DNA from 3 places in the Streptomyces sp. NPDC051636 genome. Region 3 is predicted to be linked to each of the others. Evidence: riboswitches for the same ligand, from Rfam matches in the RefSeq annotation. Region 3 holds a riboswitch; each other region holds the start of a gene.

Region 1 (4,844 bases), on a different contig from region 3:
TGCGCTCGTCGGCGATGACCTCCAGCTTGACCAGATCCGTGCCCAGCGCCTCCCGCGCCAGCCGGGCGGTGAGCACGGCCTCCCCGGCGGTGAAGCAACCCGCCGTGTTCGGCAGCACCCGGATGCCGAGCCGCTCCAGCACCGACAGCACCGAGCCGTGCACACCGGGATCAACCCGCCGCATCGCCACGGTCGTCAGCTCCGTGCCGGAGGCGACCAGCGCCCGCTCCAGCACGTCGAGGCTGGGCGCGCCGCCCGTACCCATGATCAGGCGGGACGTGAAGGACGTACCACCGAGGACGAAGGGGTCGTCGGCCATGGTCAGCCTCCTTGGACGGCGGTGAGGATTTCGACGCGGTCGCCCTCGGCCAGGGCCGTGGACGGCCACTGCGCGCGCGGGACGACGGTTTCGTTGAGCGCGGCGGCCACTCCGCGCGGCGCCGCGGTGAGGGACTTCACGAGCGTGTCGAGAGCGGTTCCCGGGGCGACCTGCCGGAGCTCCCCGTTGACGGTGATGGTGACCGAGCCGTTCATGCGGGCTGTTCCGTGCGGGCCGTGCCGAAGCGCTTCGGGGTGAAGGGGCGTGCTTCCTCCGGCAGTTCACCGGTGGTCAGCGCGTGCGCCAGGGCGTCGCCGGTGACCGGCGTGAGCAGCACGCCGTTGCGGTAGTGCCCGGTGGCCAGCAGCAGCCCGTCCAGGCCGGTCGGACCGAGCAGCGGCGCGTTGTCGGGGGAGCCGGGGCGCAGCCCGGCCCGAGTCTCGGCGAGCGGCAGCTCGGTGATGCCCGGGACCAGCTCGTGCGCGTCGCGCAGCAACTGGTAGACCCCGCCCGCGGTCACCGTGGTGTCCCAGCCCAGCTCCTCGCTGGTGGCCCCGACGACCAGCTCGCCGTTCTCCCGGGGCACCAGATAGACGTGGCTGCCGCGCACCACGGCCCGTACGGTCCGGCTCAGGAACGGCGCGTAGCGCTCGGGCACCGTCAGCCGTACCACCTGCCCCTTCACCGGCCGCACCGGCGGCAGCAGGTCCTCGGGCACGCCCGCGAGCCGCCCGCTCAGGCTCCCGGCGGCCAGCACCACCTGGCCGGCGCCCAGCTCGGTGCCGTCGGCCGTGGTGACGCCGGCGGCGCGGTCCCGTACCACGCGGAAACGCTCCGCCCACGCGCGGTGGAAGACGACGCCCGCCCGCTCGCACGCGGCGACCAGCGCTGCCGCCAGCCGGCGCGGGTCGATCTGGTGGTCGCCGTCCACCCGCAGCCCGCCGCGCACGCCCGGCGCGAGCATCGGCTCGAGCCGACGGCACTCGCGCCCGGACAGCCACTCGGACTCCAGACCCGAGCGGTGCTGCAGGGCGTGCAGTTCCCGCAGGTGGGCGCGGTCGTCGGCGTCCAGCGCGACCGCGAGCGTGCCACACCTGCGGTAGCCGAGGTCCAGGCCGGTGAGCTCGGTCAGCTCGGCCGCGAAGTCCGGATAGCGGCGGGCCGACGCCACGTTCAGGCCGAGCAGCGTCTGCTCGCCGTAGTGCAGCTCCGTGACGGCGGCCAGCATTCCGGCCGCGACCTGCGCGGCCCCGCCGCCCGGCTCGGGGTCCACCACGGCCGTGGCCAGCCCGCGCTGCGCGGCGCGCCAGGCCGTGACCAGGCCGATGATCCCGCCCCCGATGACGAGGACGTCTGACGTACGTGACGACATGGGCGTCCAGCCCCTCCCTTCGCCGGCATGACCCGGATCAGGTTCGTACGGTCGGAGGCCGCCAGCCTCCCTCTCAGCCCGGTCGTCCGGGCTCCCGCGAGTGCTTGTACCTTACAGAGCATCTCACTTGTAAGGGAGCCTCCCCTCATGGCCCGTTCGCTCGACGGAATGATCCTCGCCCCGGTCGCGGACCAGGCCCCAGGTCAGGTGGGTACGCGCACCCGGTTCACGTACCACGAGAAGGACGGCGAGATCTGGGCCGAGTACGCGGGCGGCGACGTCGTACGCGGGTATCTGGTGGGCACCCGGGACGGGGACCGGCTGGACTTCCGGTACGTGCAGCTGAAGCGGGACGGGACCACGTCCTCGGGGCACTGCCGGTCGACGGCCGTCGGCCTGCCCGACGGCCGGGTGCGGCTGGAGGAGACCTGGGAGTGGGAGTCGCAGCCGGGCTCCGGGACGAGCGTGGTGGAGAGTGTTGTGGAGCAGGCCACCGAGCACGCCCCCTGACTGACAATCAGGCAGTTGTCTATGGTGATCGGGTGAGCGAGCAGACGCGGGAACAGGGCACGTCACGGGCACGGCGCGTGGTCGTCGTCGGCGCGGGCATGGCCGGGGTGCAGACCGCGGTCGCCCTGCGCGAACAGGGCTTCCAGGGCACCGTGACGCTGATCGGCGCCGAACCCCACCAGCCGTACGACCGGCCGCCGCTGTCCAAGGCCGTGCTGCTCGGCAAGGCCGAGGGCTCCGCCTTCGACGTCGACTTCGAGGCGCTCGGCATCGAACTGCGGCTCGGGCGCGAGGTGCTGGGCGTGCGCCCCGGCGAGCACGAGCTGGACACCGAGGCCGGGCCCGTGCCGTACGACGTCCTGGTCCTGGCCACCGGCGCCGAACCGATCCGGCTGCCCGGCGCGGAGGGCGTGCCCGGCGTGCATCTGCTGCGCACCCTCGACGACGCCGAACGGCTGCGGCCCGTGCTCGCCCGGCAGCACGACATCGTGGTCGTCGGCGCGGGCTGGATCGGCGCCGAGTTCGCCACGGCCGCCCGCGAGGCGGGCTGCGCGGTGACCGTGGTGGAGGCGGCGGACCGTCCGCTCGCGGGCGCGCTGCCGCCCGAGGTGGCCGCTCCGATGGCGTCCTGGTACGCCGACAGCGGCGCCGTGCTGCGCACCCACGCGCGCGTGGAGCGGGTCGAGCCCGGCGCGGTGGTGCTCGACGACGGCTCGCGGCTGCCCGCGGGCGCCGTCGTCGTCGGCATCGGCGCCCGCCCCGCCACGGCGTGGCTGGCAGGCTCCGGCATCGAGCTCGGCGCGCAGGGCGAGGTGGTGGCCGACGAGCACCTGCGCACCTGCGTCCCGGACGTGTACGCGGTCGGCGACTGCGCCTCCTTCCCCTCCCGTCGGTACGGGGAGCGGCTGCTCGTCCACCACTGGGACAACGCCCTCCAGGGCCCGCGCACGGTCGCCGCGAACATCATCGGCGAGACTCCCGCGGTCTACGACCCGGTGCCGTACTTCTGGTCCGAGCAGTTCGGCCGCTTCGTCCAGTACGCCGGCCACCACGGCGCGGCCGACCGCACCCTCTGGCGCGGCGACCCGGCCGGCCCGGCGTGGACGGTCTGCTGGCTGAAACAGGACCGGCTGGTCGCCCTGCTCGCCGTGGGGCGCCCGAGGGACCTGGCACAGGGACGGCGGCTGATCGAGGCGGGGACACCCATGCGGCCGGACGCGCTGGCGGACCCGGCGAGACCGCTGAAGGACGCCACGGCGTAGGGCCGCGGGGCTGCCACGACCTCCCCTGCGGACCGTCCTGACTTCCTCCTGTCAGTGGCAGATGGCAGGCTAGTTCCCGTGACCGAGATTGACGCCAAGATCGATGCTCTCGTCCCCGCCTGGCTCACCCTCCCCGACATCGCCGAAAAGCTCGGCGTCGAGGTGACACGTGTGCGGCAGTTGGTCAAGGACGGCCAGCTCATCGCCGTACGCCGTGGTGAGAACCGGGCGCTGCACGTCCCCGCCGCCTTCATCGACGGGGACAAGGTCGTCAAGGGCCTGTCCGGGACCCTGACACTGCTGCGGGACGACGGCTTCACGGACGAAGAGATGCTGGAGTGGCTCTTCACTCCCGACCCGAGCCTGCCCGGTACCCCCGCGCAGGCCCTGAGCGAGAATCGCGGCACGGAGGTGAAGCGCCGCGCCCAGGCGCTCGCCGTGTGATCCGGACAGCCTGAACCGAACACCGTCCGGCGTACGGGCCGAGGCGCACGGGCCCCGGCCCGTGGTCGGCCACGGCCTCGTACGCCCTCACGGCGGGGGCCGGGCCGGTACCGGGACACCGGTAGGGTCCCGGCGCATGGCCGGGGCCGTCTCCGAGCGTGGCCGCGAGGTCGCGGAGCCGGAGACCGCCCCGCCCGGCCGCCGTGCCGCCACGTGCCCGTACGCCGCCGACATCGCACCGACAACGGGGGGACCCACGCATGTCCGACACCGCCGCCACCGCCCGCGCCCGCCTCGCCGACGCCCGGCTCTACCTGTGCACGGACGCCCGCAGGCGGCAGGGCGACCTGGCCGGGTTCCTGGACGCGGTGCTGGCCGCTGGTGTCGACATCGTGCAGCTGCGGGACAAGGGCTTGGAGGCGGCCGAGGAACTGGAGCACCTGGCGGTCTTCGCCGACGCCTGCGCCCGGCACGGCAAGCTGCTCGCGGTCAACGACCGCGCGGACGTCGCCCACGCCGCCGCCTCCGACGTACTCCACCTCGGCCAGGGCGACCTCCCGGTCCCCGCGGCCCGCGCGATCCTCGGCGACGACGTGCTCATAGGCCGTTCCACCCACGCCGAGGCCGAGGCGGAGGCGGCCGCCGTCCAGGAGGGCGTGGACTACTTCTGCACCGGGCCGTGCTGGCCGACCCCCACCAAGCCGGGCCGCCACGCCCCCGGCCTCGACCTGGTCCGGCACACCGCCGCCCTGGGCACCGACCGCCCCTGGTTCGCCATCGGCGGCATCGACCTCGGCAACCTCGACGAGGTCCTGGACGCGGGCGCCCGCCGGGTGGTCGTCGTACGGGCGATCACGCAGGCCCCGGACCCCGCGGCCGCGGCGGCGGAGTTCGCCAAGCGGCTGCGGCAGGCGTAGCGCCTGTCCGGTTCGCTGTC
Region 2 (4,844 bases), on a different contig from region 3:
AACACCCGCCCGCCATCCAGGGGTTGCAGCCCGGCCACCACCCTCAGCAGCGTCGACTTGCCGCTGCCGCTGGGCCCGAGCACGCACACGACCTCGTGCTCGGCGACCTCCAGGTCGACGGCGTCGAGCACCGCCCGTCCGCCGAAGCGCACGGTCGCGCCCTGAAGGCTCAGCAGCATCAGAACTCCCCGGTCCGGTCGACGCGCAGGCGCTCGAGAACGAGCAGCGCCGCCGCGCACACCACCATCAGAATCGTGGAAAGGGCCATCGCCTGGCCGTAGTTGAGGTCGCCGGGCCGGCCGAGGAGCCGGGCGACGGCGACCGGCAGCGTCGGGTTGTCGGGCCGCGCGATGAACACGGTCGCCCCGAACTCCCCGAGCGACACCGCGAAGGCGAACCCGGCCGCGATCAGCAGCGCCCGCCGCACCAGCGGCAGGTCGACCTCCCGCCACACCCGCCACGGCGACGCCCCGAGCACGGCCGCCGCCTCCCTCAGCCGCCCGTCCACGGCCCGCAGCACCGGCAGCATGGTCCGTACGACGAAGGGGGCGCCGACCAGCGCCTGCGCGAGCGGGATCAGGATCCAGGACTGCCTGAGGTCCAGCGGCGGCTCGTCGAGCGCGATCAGGAATCCGAAGCCGACGGTCACCGCGGACACCCCCAGCGGCAGCATCAGCAGCGCGTCGAACCCGCGCACGATCCGGCCCGCGTCCCGGCGGGCGAGCGCCGCGGCGGCGAGAGCGCCGACGGTGACGGCGATGGCGGTGGCGGCGACGGCGTACTGCAGGGAGTTGGTGATCGCCTGGATCGGCGCCACCAGGAACATGCCGCCTTCCTCGCTGGTCAGCGCCCGGTAGTAGCCGAAGCCCGGCGCGTCCAGCGACCGCCGCACCAGCACGGCGAGCGGCAGCACGAGCAGGACGGCGACGGTGGCGAGGACACCGGCCAGCAGCGCCCACTGCCCCGCCCCGCGCGGCCGGCGCGCGGTCACGGAGGCGTCCACCAGCCGCAGGGCCGTCTCCCGGTGCCGTACCGTCCAGGCGTGCACGGCGAGGATCGCGCCGACCGCGGCGAACTGCACCAGTGTGAGGACGGCCGCCGTGGACAGGTCGAAGATCTCGGAGGTCTGCCGGTATATCTCGACCTCGAGCGTGGCGAAGGTGGGACCGCCGAGGATCTGCACCACACCGAAGGAGGTGAAGGTGAACAGGAAGACCATCAGCGCCGCGGCGGCCACGGCGGGCGCGAGCGCCGGGAGCGTGACCCTGCACCAGGCTCTCGCCGGCGAGGCGCCGAGCATCCGCGCGGCCTCCTCCTGGCGCGGGTCGAGCTGCCCCCACAGCCCGCCCACCGTCCGTACGACGACCGCGTAGTTGAAGAAGACGTGCGCGAGCAGGATCGCCCACACGGTGGTGTCCAGCCGTACGCCCCACAGCTCGTCGAGCAGCCCGCCGCGCCCCACCAGCGCCAGGAACGCCGTGCCGACGACGACCGTGGGCAGTACGAAGGGCACCGTGACCACCGCCCTCAGGACCTGCTTGCCGGGGAAGTCGAGGCGGGCGAAGACGTACGCGCCGGGCAGCGCGACGAGCAGGGTGAGCGCGGTGGAGGCGAGGGCCTGCCAGGTGGTGAACCACAGGACATGCCGGATGTCGGACTGGGCGAGCACGTCCCAGACCCGCCCGAACCGCCAGGCGCCGCCGGCCTTCAGTCCCCGGGCCACGATCGCGGCGACGGGGTAGGCGAAGAAGACGGCGAAGAACGCGACGGGCCCGGCCATCAGGGCGAGCCGCGCCGCGTTTCCCGTACGGCTTCTCGTACCGCCCTTGCGGGGGGCTACTTCAGTACGAGCGACGTCCACGACTTGACCCACTGATCACGATTGGCGGCGATCCTGTCGGGGGCCATGGTCTCGGGGTCCTTGGCGGCCGGCCCGTACTCGGTGAACTCGGCGGGCACCTTCGCGCCCTGGACCACCGGGTAGACGAACATGTTGAGCGGCATGTCCTCCTGGAACTCCTTGGAGACGAGGAAGTCGATGAACGCCTTGCCGCCCTTGGTGTTCCCCGCGTTGCTCAGCAGCCCGGCGAACTCGATCTGCCGGAAGCAGGTGCCGTACGCGACCCCGGTGGGCGCCGTGCTCGGCTTCGGGTCGGCGAAGACGACCTCGGCGGGCGGCGAGGAGGCGTACGACACGACGAGCGGGCGGTCGCCCTTGGCCTTCTTGCCGCCGGCCGACCCGGAGAACTCCTCGTCGTACGCCTGCTCCCAGCCGTCGACGACCTTCACTCCGTTGGCCTTCAGCTTCTTCCAGTAGTCCTGCCAGCTGCCGTCGCCGTACTTCGCCGCGGTGCCGAGCAGGAAGCCCAGGCCGGGCGAGGAGGTGGAGGCGTTCTCGGTGACGAGGAGGTTCTTGTACTCCGGCTTGACCAGGTCGTCGAAGGACTGCGGCGGGTTCAGCCTGTGCTTGCTGAAGTACGCCTTGTCGTAGTTGACGCAGATGTCGCCGTAGTCGACCGGGGTGACCCGGTGCCCGCTCTTGTCGAGCCGGTACGCGGCGCCGACCGTGTCCAGGCCCTTGGCCTCGTACGACTGGAACAACCCGTTGTCGAGGGCGCGGGACAGCAGGGTGTTGTCGACGCCGAAGAAGACGTCGCCCTGCGGGTTGTCCTTGGTCAGAATGGCCTTGTTGACGGCCTGGCCGGCGTCGCCGTCCTTGAGGACCTTGACCGTGTAGCCGGAGGACTTCTCGAAGTCCTTGAGCACGTTCTTCGAGACGGCCCACGAGTCGTGGCTGACAAGGGTGACGGTCTTGGAGTCCGCCGAGTCCGTCGAGTCCTTCGCGTGGGTCGACCCGCACGCGGACAGCGTGACCAGGCCGAGCGTGATCGCCGCGGCCACGAACGTCTTGTTGTTCACAGATTCCTCCTGGGATGACCAGGAAGAGACGCGGCCCTGCCCGGGAGACCTTTCGCGGAATCCCGGGCAGGGCGCAACAGCTCGAGTGATGACCGAACTTCCTACCCAGAATGACCTGGGCGAGGTTCAGAGGGTCTGCGGCCTTGGTGCCGCACTCTCAGCGCTGTGGCGCTCCCCTGTCGGAATGTGCAGATGCATGGCTTGTATGAAGTTGTACTGACGGGCTCAGACTACCGCTCGGTGGCCGCCAGCTGACCACAGGCTCCGTCGATCTCCTGCCCGCGGGTGTCCCGGATGGTGACGGGCACGCCGTGGGCGGCGATCGCCTCGACGAAGGCCTTCTCGTCCTCCGGCCGGGAGGCGGTCCACTTCGACCCCGGCGTCGGGTTCAGCGGGATGAGGTTGACGTGCACGGGCCTTCCCTTGAGCAGCCGCCCGAGCCGGTCGCCGCGCCAGGCCTGGTCGTTGATGTCCCGGATCAGCGCGTACTCGATGGACAGCCGCCGGCCGGACCTCGCGGTGTACTCGAACCCGGCGTCCAGCACCTCGCGCACCTTCCAGCGCGTGTTCACCGGCACCAGGGTGTCGCGCAGCTCGTCGTCGGGCGCGTGCAGCGAGATGGCGAGGCGGCACTTGAAGCCCTCGTCGGCGAACCGGTGGATCGCCGGGACGAGCCCGACGGTGGACACGGTGATCCCGCGCTGCGACAACCCGAGCCCGTCCGGCTCCGGGTCGGTCAGGGCGCGGATGGCGCCGACGACCCGCTTGTAGTTGGCGAGGGGCTCGCCCATGCCCATGAAGACGATGTTGGACAGCCGCGCCGGCCCGCCGGGGACCTCGCCGTCCCGCAGGGCCCGCATGCCGTCCACGATCTGGTGCACGATCTCCGCGGTGGACAGGTTCCGGTCCAGACCGGCCTGCCCGGTCGCGCAGAACGGGCAGTTCATCCCGCACCCCGCCTGCGAGCTGATGCACATCGTCACCCGGTCCGGATACCGCATCAGCACCGACTCGACGAGCGTCCCGTCGAACAACCGCCACAGCGTCTTGCGGGTGGTCCCCTCGTCGGTCGACAGATGCCGCACGACCGTCATCAGCTCCGGGAACAGCGCCTCCCGCAGCTTGGCCCGCGAACCGGCGGGGATGTCGGTCCACTGCTCCGGTTCGTGCGCGTACCGCGCGAAGTAGTGCTGCGAGAGCTGCTTGGCGCGAAACGGCTTCTCACCGGCCGCGGCGACGGCTTCCTTGCGCTCGGCGGGCGTGAGGTCGGCGAGGTGCCGCGGGGGCGTCTTGGCTCCGCGGGGGGCGACGAAAGTGAGTTCTCCGGGCTTGGGCATGGTGGTACCAGTGTCGCAGATCGACTTCGGTGACCTGCGGCTGCCGGTCCGGACACCTGTCGCCGGCGGTCGTCGTCCGTCGCCACTGATTCACCTCGGACGGCCCGGAGACGGCCCGGAGAGGGCGCGGGACAACGCCTTGACCTGGCTGCGGAGGTGGGGTGTGATCACGCTATGGGTCCTGGCGATAGCGAGACGGATGCAGGCGTGGCCGACGTCGCAATCGTCGCAGGGCGGATCATCCTCGGGCTGAAGACGCTACGTGATCACCTCGGCTGCTCTCTGCATGAAGCCCTCGACGCCTACGTCGCACGCTACGAGGTGCTGCGACGGGAACGTCCGGCTGACTTCACCAAGAGTCACGAGGAGTACTGGGCGAACTTCTACTCGTGACCCAATGGACGCGATCTTGAAAACCGTCGTGGCGCGAGCCACCGTGGGTTCAAATCCCACACCCACCGCCTGAGCGAACGGCCCTGACCTGGTGGATCGGTCGGGGGCCGTCGGCATGTCCCCGTACCGTGGTCGCCCGGTGTTCCCCGTGATTTCCCGCTCGAACGGGCACGGGAGGGGCACGCTCCCCCATCC
Region 3 (4,844 bases):
GGCGGGGGCGCAAGCCGGACGCGCACGTCGGCTCGCCAGAAGAGACGCAGACCTGGGCGCCGTCACCACAACAGCGAGCGAGGGGGCACACCGGACCGTGCCCCCTCGGCACGTTCAGTCCGCGATCGGCAGGTACACCCGGTTCCCGCTTGCCGCGAACTCCTTCGACTTCTGCGCCATGCCCTCCTCGATCTCGGCCTGGCCGCCACCGTGTTCGCGCCGGATGTCCTGCGAGATTTTCATACTGCAGAACTTCGGCCCGCACATGGAACAGAAGTGGGCCGTCTTGGCGGGTTCGGCCGGAAGCGTCTCGTCGTGGAACTCCCGTGCCGTGTCCGGGTCCAGGGCGAGGTTGAACTGGTCCTCCCACCGGAACTCGAAGCGCGCGTCGGACAGCGCGTCGTCCCACTCCTGCGCACCTGGGTGGCCCTTGGCGAGGTCGGCTGCGTGGGCGGCGATCTTGTAGGTGATGACGCCGGTCTTGACGTCGTCACGGTTGGGCAGGCCCAGGTGCTCCTTGGGCGTGACGTAGCAAAGCATGGCCGTGCCCCACCAGGCGATCATCGCGGCACCGATGCCGGAGGTGATGTGATCGTACGCAGGCGCGACGTCCGTGGTCAGCGGGCCGAGCGTATAGAACGGAGCTTCATCGCAGATCTCCTGCTGAAGGTCGATGTTCTCCTTGATCTTGTGCATCGGAACATGTCCCGGGCCCTCGATCATGGTCTGTACGTGGAAACGCTTCGCGATCCGGTTGAGTTCCCCGAGCGTGCGCAGTTCCGCGAACTGCGCCTCGTCGTTGGCGTCCGCGATCGAACCCGGCCTGAGGCCGTCGCCGAGCGAGTACGTGACGTCGTAGGCGGCGAGGATCTCGCAGAGCTCCTCGAAGTTCTCGTACAGGAACGACTCCTTGTGGTGCGCCAGGCACCAGGCAGCCATGATCGAGCCGCCTCGCGAGACGATGCCGGTCTTGCGGTTGGCGGTCAGCGGAACGTATGCCAAGCGCACGCCGGCGTGGACGGTCATGTAGTCCACGCCCTGCTCGGCCTGTTCGATTACTGTGTCCCTGTAGATGTCCCAGGTCAGTTCCTCGGCCTTGCCGTCTACCTTCTCCAGGGCCTGGTAGAGCGGCACGGTGCCGATGGGAACGGGGGAGTTGCGCAGCACCCACTCGCGGGTGGTGTGGATGTTGCGGCCGGTGGAGAGGTCCATGACCGTGTCGGCGCCCCACCGGGTCGCCCAGGTCATCTTCTCGACCTCCTCCTCGATGGAGGACGTCACCGCCGAGTTGCCGATGTTGGCGTTGACCTTCACCAGGAACCGCTTGCCGATGATCATCGGCTCGATCTCCGGGTGGTTGACGTTGGCGGGCAGTACGGCCCGGCCCGCCGCGATCTCCTCGCGAACGACCTCCGGAGAGACGTTCTCCCTCAGGGCCACGAACTCCATCTCGGGCGTGATCTCGCCGCGACGGGCGTAGGCGAGCTGGGTGACCGCCGTGCCGTCCCGGCCCCTGCGCGGCTGGCGCGGCCGTCCGGGGAAGACCGCGTCGAGGTTGCGCAGGCCACCCCGGGGCGAGGTGTGCTTGATCCCGTCGTCCTCGGGACGGACGGGACGACCCGCGTACTCCTCGGTGTCGCCGCGGGCGATGATCCAGCTCTCCCGCAGCGGCGGCAGGCCCCTGCGGACGTCGGTGTCGACCAGCGGATCGGTGTACGGGCCGGAGGTGTCGTACAGCGTGACCGACTGCCCGTTGGTGAGATGCACCTGACGGACCGGCACCCGCAGGTCGGGGCGCGAGCCCTCGACGTACCCCTTGTGCCAGCCGATGGACTTCCCGGCCTCCCCGTTCGACGAGCCGTTCGTCGCGTTCTGCGTGGAGGCAGGCGTGCGTGCGTCCTTGTTGGTCATGAGACCTACTCCCTACGCCGGCATTACCCGGTAACAGGTTCGGCGGTCGACGCAGCGGCATCCGTCCGTCGGCGTTTCCTGTGAAACATCACTCAAGTCAAGTGACGTTCCACGTGAAACATCGCGAAGACGGAGGTCAGCGCCCTCTCAGCCCGGTGCTCCGAGCTCCCGCGTGTGCAAAGGTGCCTCCACGCTAGCGTTATTTGTGGCGCGGTGAACAGTGGGCCTCTGCCGTTCTTGCGATGATCGGGCGGTGACCACGACGCACCAGTCTCCGTACCCGCCCCCCGAGCCGCCCCGCCGACACGGTTCCGGCGACGGCTCAGGATCCGGCCACGGTGCCGGTGACGGGCACGACCACGGGCATGGGCACGGCCCGGGCGCCGATGGCGGAGGTGGTGGCGGGCACGGACACGCGCACGGTCACAGCCACGGACCCGCCACCCCGGTCTCCAAGCACCTGCGCAAGGTCATCGCGGCGATCCTGATCCCGTTCACCGCGGCGGTCGTGGTCGGGCTCGCGGTCCTCTGGCCCGGCGGAGCCCCGTCGCACGAGCGCACCGGGGTCGGCTTCGACCGGCAGACACAGCAGGCGACGGTCACCAAGGTCGTCGAGGTCAGCTGCAAGTCGGTGAACGCCTCCGGGGACACCCCGACCGGCGACACCTCCACCGCCGAGGGGAGCTCCGCGCAGCAGGAGGCGAACGGCAGCTGCAAGAAGGCGACGGTCCGGGTCGACACCGGCAAGGACAAGGGCCGTACGTTCACCGAGATCGTGCAGCCGGACCAGTCGCGGCAGTTGCACCAGGGCGAGAAGGTCGTGGTCGCCTACGAGCCCTCGGCGCCGAGGGACCTCCAGTACTCGGTCACCGACGTCAACCGGCGCCTGCCGATGGCACTGCTCGCCGGGATCTTCGCACTCGCCGTCGTGGTCGTCGGGCGGATGCGCGGTTTCATGGCGCTGGTCGCGCTGGCCATCAGCTTCCTGGTCCTCAACTTCTTCATCCTGCCCGCGATTCTGCAAGGGTCGAACCCGCTGATCGTGGCGGTCGTCGGCTCCAGCGCCATCATGCTGATCGCGCTCTACATGTGCCACGGCCTGTCGGCCCGCACGTCGGTGGCGGTCCTCGGCACCCTGATCTCGCTGTCACTGATCGGCGTCCTCGGCAAGCTGTTCATCGGCTGGGCCGCACTCACCGGCAACACCGACGACAACACCGGTCTGATCCACGGCCTGTATCCGTCGATCGACATGAGCGGTCTGCTGCTCGCCGGCGTCATCATCGGTTCGCTCGGTGTCCTGGACGACGTGACGGTGACGCAGACGTCGGCCGTCTGGGAACTGCACGAGGCCAATCCGGCGATGGGCTGGCGCGGGCTGTACCGCGCGGGCATCCGCATCGGCCGCGACCATATCGCCTCCGTGGTCAACACACTCGTGCTGGCCTACGCGGGTGCCGCGCTGCCGCTGCTGCTGCTGTTCTCCATCGCGCAGAGCAGCGTGGGCACGGTCGCCAACAGCGAGCTGGTGGCGGAGGAGATCGTGCGCACGCTGGTGGGCTCGATCGGCCTGGTCGCCTCGGTACCGGTCACCACGGCCCTCGCCGCTCTGGTGGTGTCGGCCGACCGCCCGGGGCAGGAGCCGGCCGCGGCCACCGGGGCCCTGGCGGCTCCGGCACGCGGCGGCCGGGGCCGGCGCCGGAAGCGGTGACGCTGCGTCAGCACCTTCTCCGTCCACGGAGAAGCGTTACTGCACCGTGCCGCACGCTGTGGCGCAGCACTTGACGCCCTGCCGTAACGCTTCAGCCGGCGCTCTGTTCCTCGGCCAGGATGCGGTCCAGGGCCTCGTCGAGGTGGGCGTCGAAGTCGGCGAGCGCCCCCTCCTGCCCGAGGGGCACCAGCTTGTCCGTACGGTCGAGAAAGGCCACCAGCGGGGGCGTCGAGGAGCGGAACAGGGCCTGGTCGGCACCGACCTGAAGCCGGATCAGCACCTCGCTCAGCGCCTCGCGGTCGGCGGGCGCGATGCGCACATCACCGTCACCGCACGGCCGGCCCACCCCGTCGATCAGCAGCTCGCGGCCGAAGGCCCAGGTCACCGGGGCATCACCGGGCAGATGGAAGGTCAGCCGTACGGCATAGGGATCACACGTCTCGTACCGCAGCTCCACCGGGATGCGGAAGGAGAGCTCCTCCGACACGAGAAAGCTCATCATGACTTCTGCCTGTACGGACTCGCGCATCGCCCATCCCGTCATAGGACACTGACTGGCCGGTAAGGATCCCTTTAACAATGATGAAATCTTGCTGAACGTACACGATAGATCACAAGGAGTGAGTTTTCAGATGCTGATAGAGATCGCGATCGAGCCCAGATGCCGTCCGATCTCGGCCTGCAGCTGCTGTGCCGCGGGCAGCAGCCGGCCTGCCTGGTGGGACGGCAGGGAGATGGCCATCGTGGCCGCGGTGGTGCCGACGGTGATCGGGATCGCGGCGCAGACCGTGCCCAGCGCGTACTCCTGCCGCTCCGTCACCGGTTCCATCCGCCCGATCCGCTCCAGCCGCCGCAGCATCGCGTGATCGTCGCGCACCGTGTACGGCGTGAGGGACTGCACGGGGTAGCGATCCAGGTGGTCGCGCCGGGCGTCCTCGTCCAGTTGGGACAGCAGACACTGGCCGATCGCGTGCGCGTGCCCGGTCTCGCGGAAGTCGGCCCACTCCTCGACCGCCGGGTTGCCCGGTGTGTCGGAGACGCACATGACCTCGATCTCCCCCTCGCGGTACATGGCGTAGTACACCGGTACACCGATGGAGTCCCGGCAGTGCGCGAGCACGTCGGCGACCGTGCTGCGACGTTTCTGCTTCGCTCCACTGCTGCTCAGCCGCTCGGCCGCTTCGCCGAGGAAGAACAGTCCCTTCTCCCGGCGCAGATAGCC

The links. A riboswitch is a leader RNA that binds a small molecule or an ion and turns the genes downstream of it on or off. The one in region 3 is predicted to bind thiamine pyrophosphate.
Region 1: another riboswitch for thiamine pyrophosphate. It lies ahead of thiO (glycine oxidase ThiO); the one in region 3 lies ahead of thiC (phosphomethylpyrimidine synthase ThiC).
Region 2: another riboswitch for thiamine pyrophosphate. It lies ahead of ACIBBH_RS14035 (thiamine ABC transporter substrate binding subunit); the one in region 3 lies ahead of thiC (phosphomethylpyrimidine synthase ThiC).

The regions. Positions count from the first base shown of each region.
Region 1 is NZ_JBITDA010000001.1:339,854-344,697, forward strand. It holds gene ACIBBH_RS01620 (thiazole synthase) at 1-319, opposite strand, end outside; gene thiS (sulfur carrier protein ThiS) at 322-534, opposite strand; gene thiO (glycine oxidase ThiO) at 531-1,691, opposite strand; TPP riboswitch at 1,689-1,799, opposite strand; gene ACIBBH_RS01635 (hypothetical protein) at 1,839-2,201, shown strand; gene ACIBBH_RS01640 (NAD(P)/FAD-dependent oxidoreductase) at 2,234-3,463, shown strand; gene ACIBBH_RS01645 (Rv2175c family DNA-binding protein) at 3,542-3,907, shown strand; gene thiE (thiamine phosphate synthase) at 4,168-4,824, shown strand.
Region 2 is NZ_JBITDA010000006.1:131,891-136,734, forward strand. It holds gene ACIBBH_RS14025 (ABC transporter ATP-binding protein) at 1-179, opposite strand, end outside; gene ACIBBH_RS14030 (ABC transporter permease) at 179-1,780, opposite strand; gene ACIBBH_RS14035 (thiamine ABC transporter substrate binding subunit) at 1,837-2,919, opposite strand; TPP riboswitch at 3,000-3,107, opposite strand; gene rlmN (23S rRNA (adenine(2503)-C(2))-methyltransferase RlmN) at 3,150-4,256, opposite strand; gene ACIBBH_RS14045 (hypothetical protein) at 4,464-4,649, shown strand.
Region 3 is NZ_JBITDA010000005.1:177,261-182,104, reverse strand. It holds gene thiC (phosphomethylpyrimidine synthase ThiC) at 115-1,911, opposite strand; TPP riboswitch at 1,904-2,093, opposite strand; gene ACIBBH_RS12455 (YibE/F family protein) at 2,165-3,622, shown strand; gene ACIBBH_RS12450 (SsgA family sporulation/cell division regulator) at 3,714-4,151, opposite strand; gene ACIBBH_RS12445 (IclR family transcriptional regulator) at 4,251-4,844, opposite strand, start outside.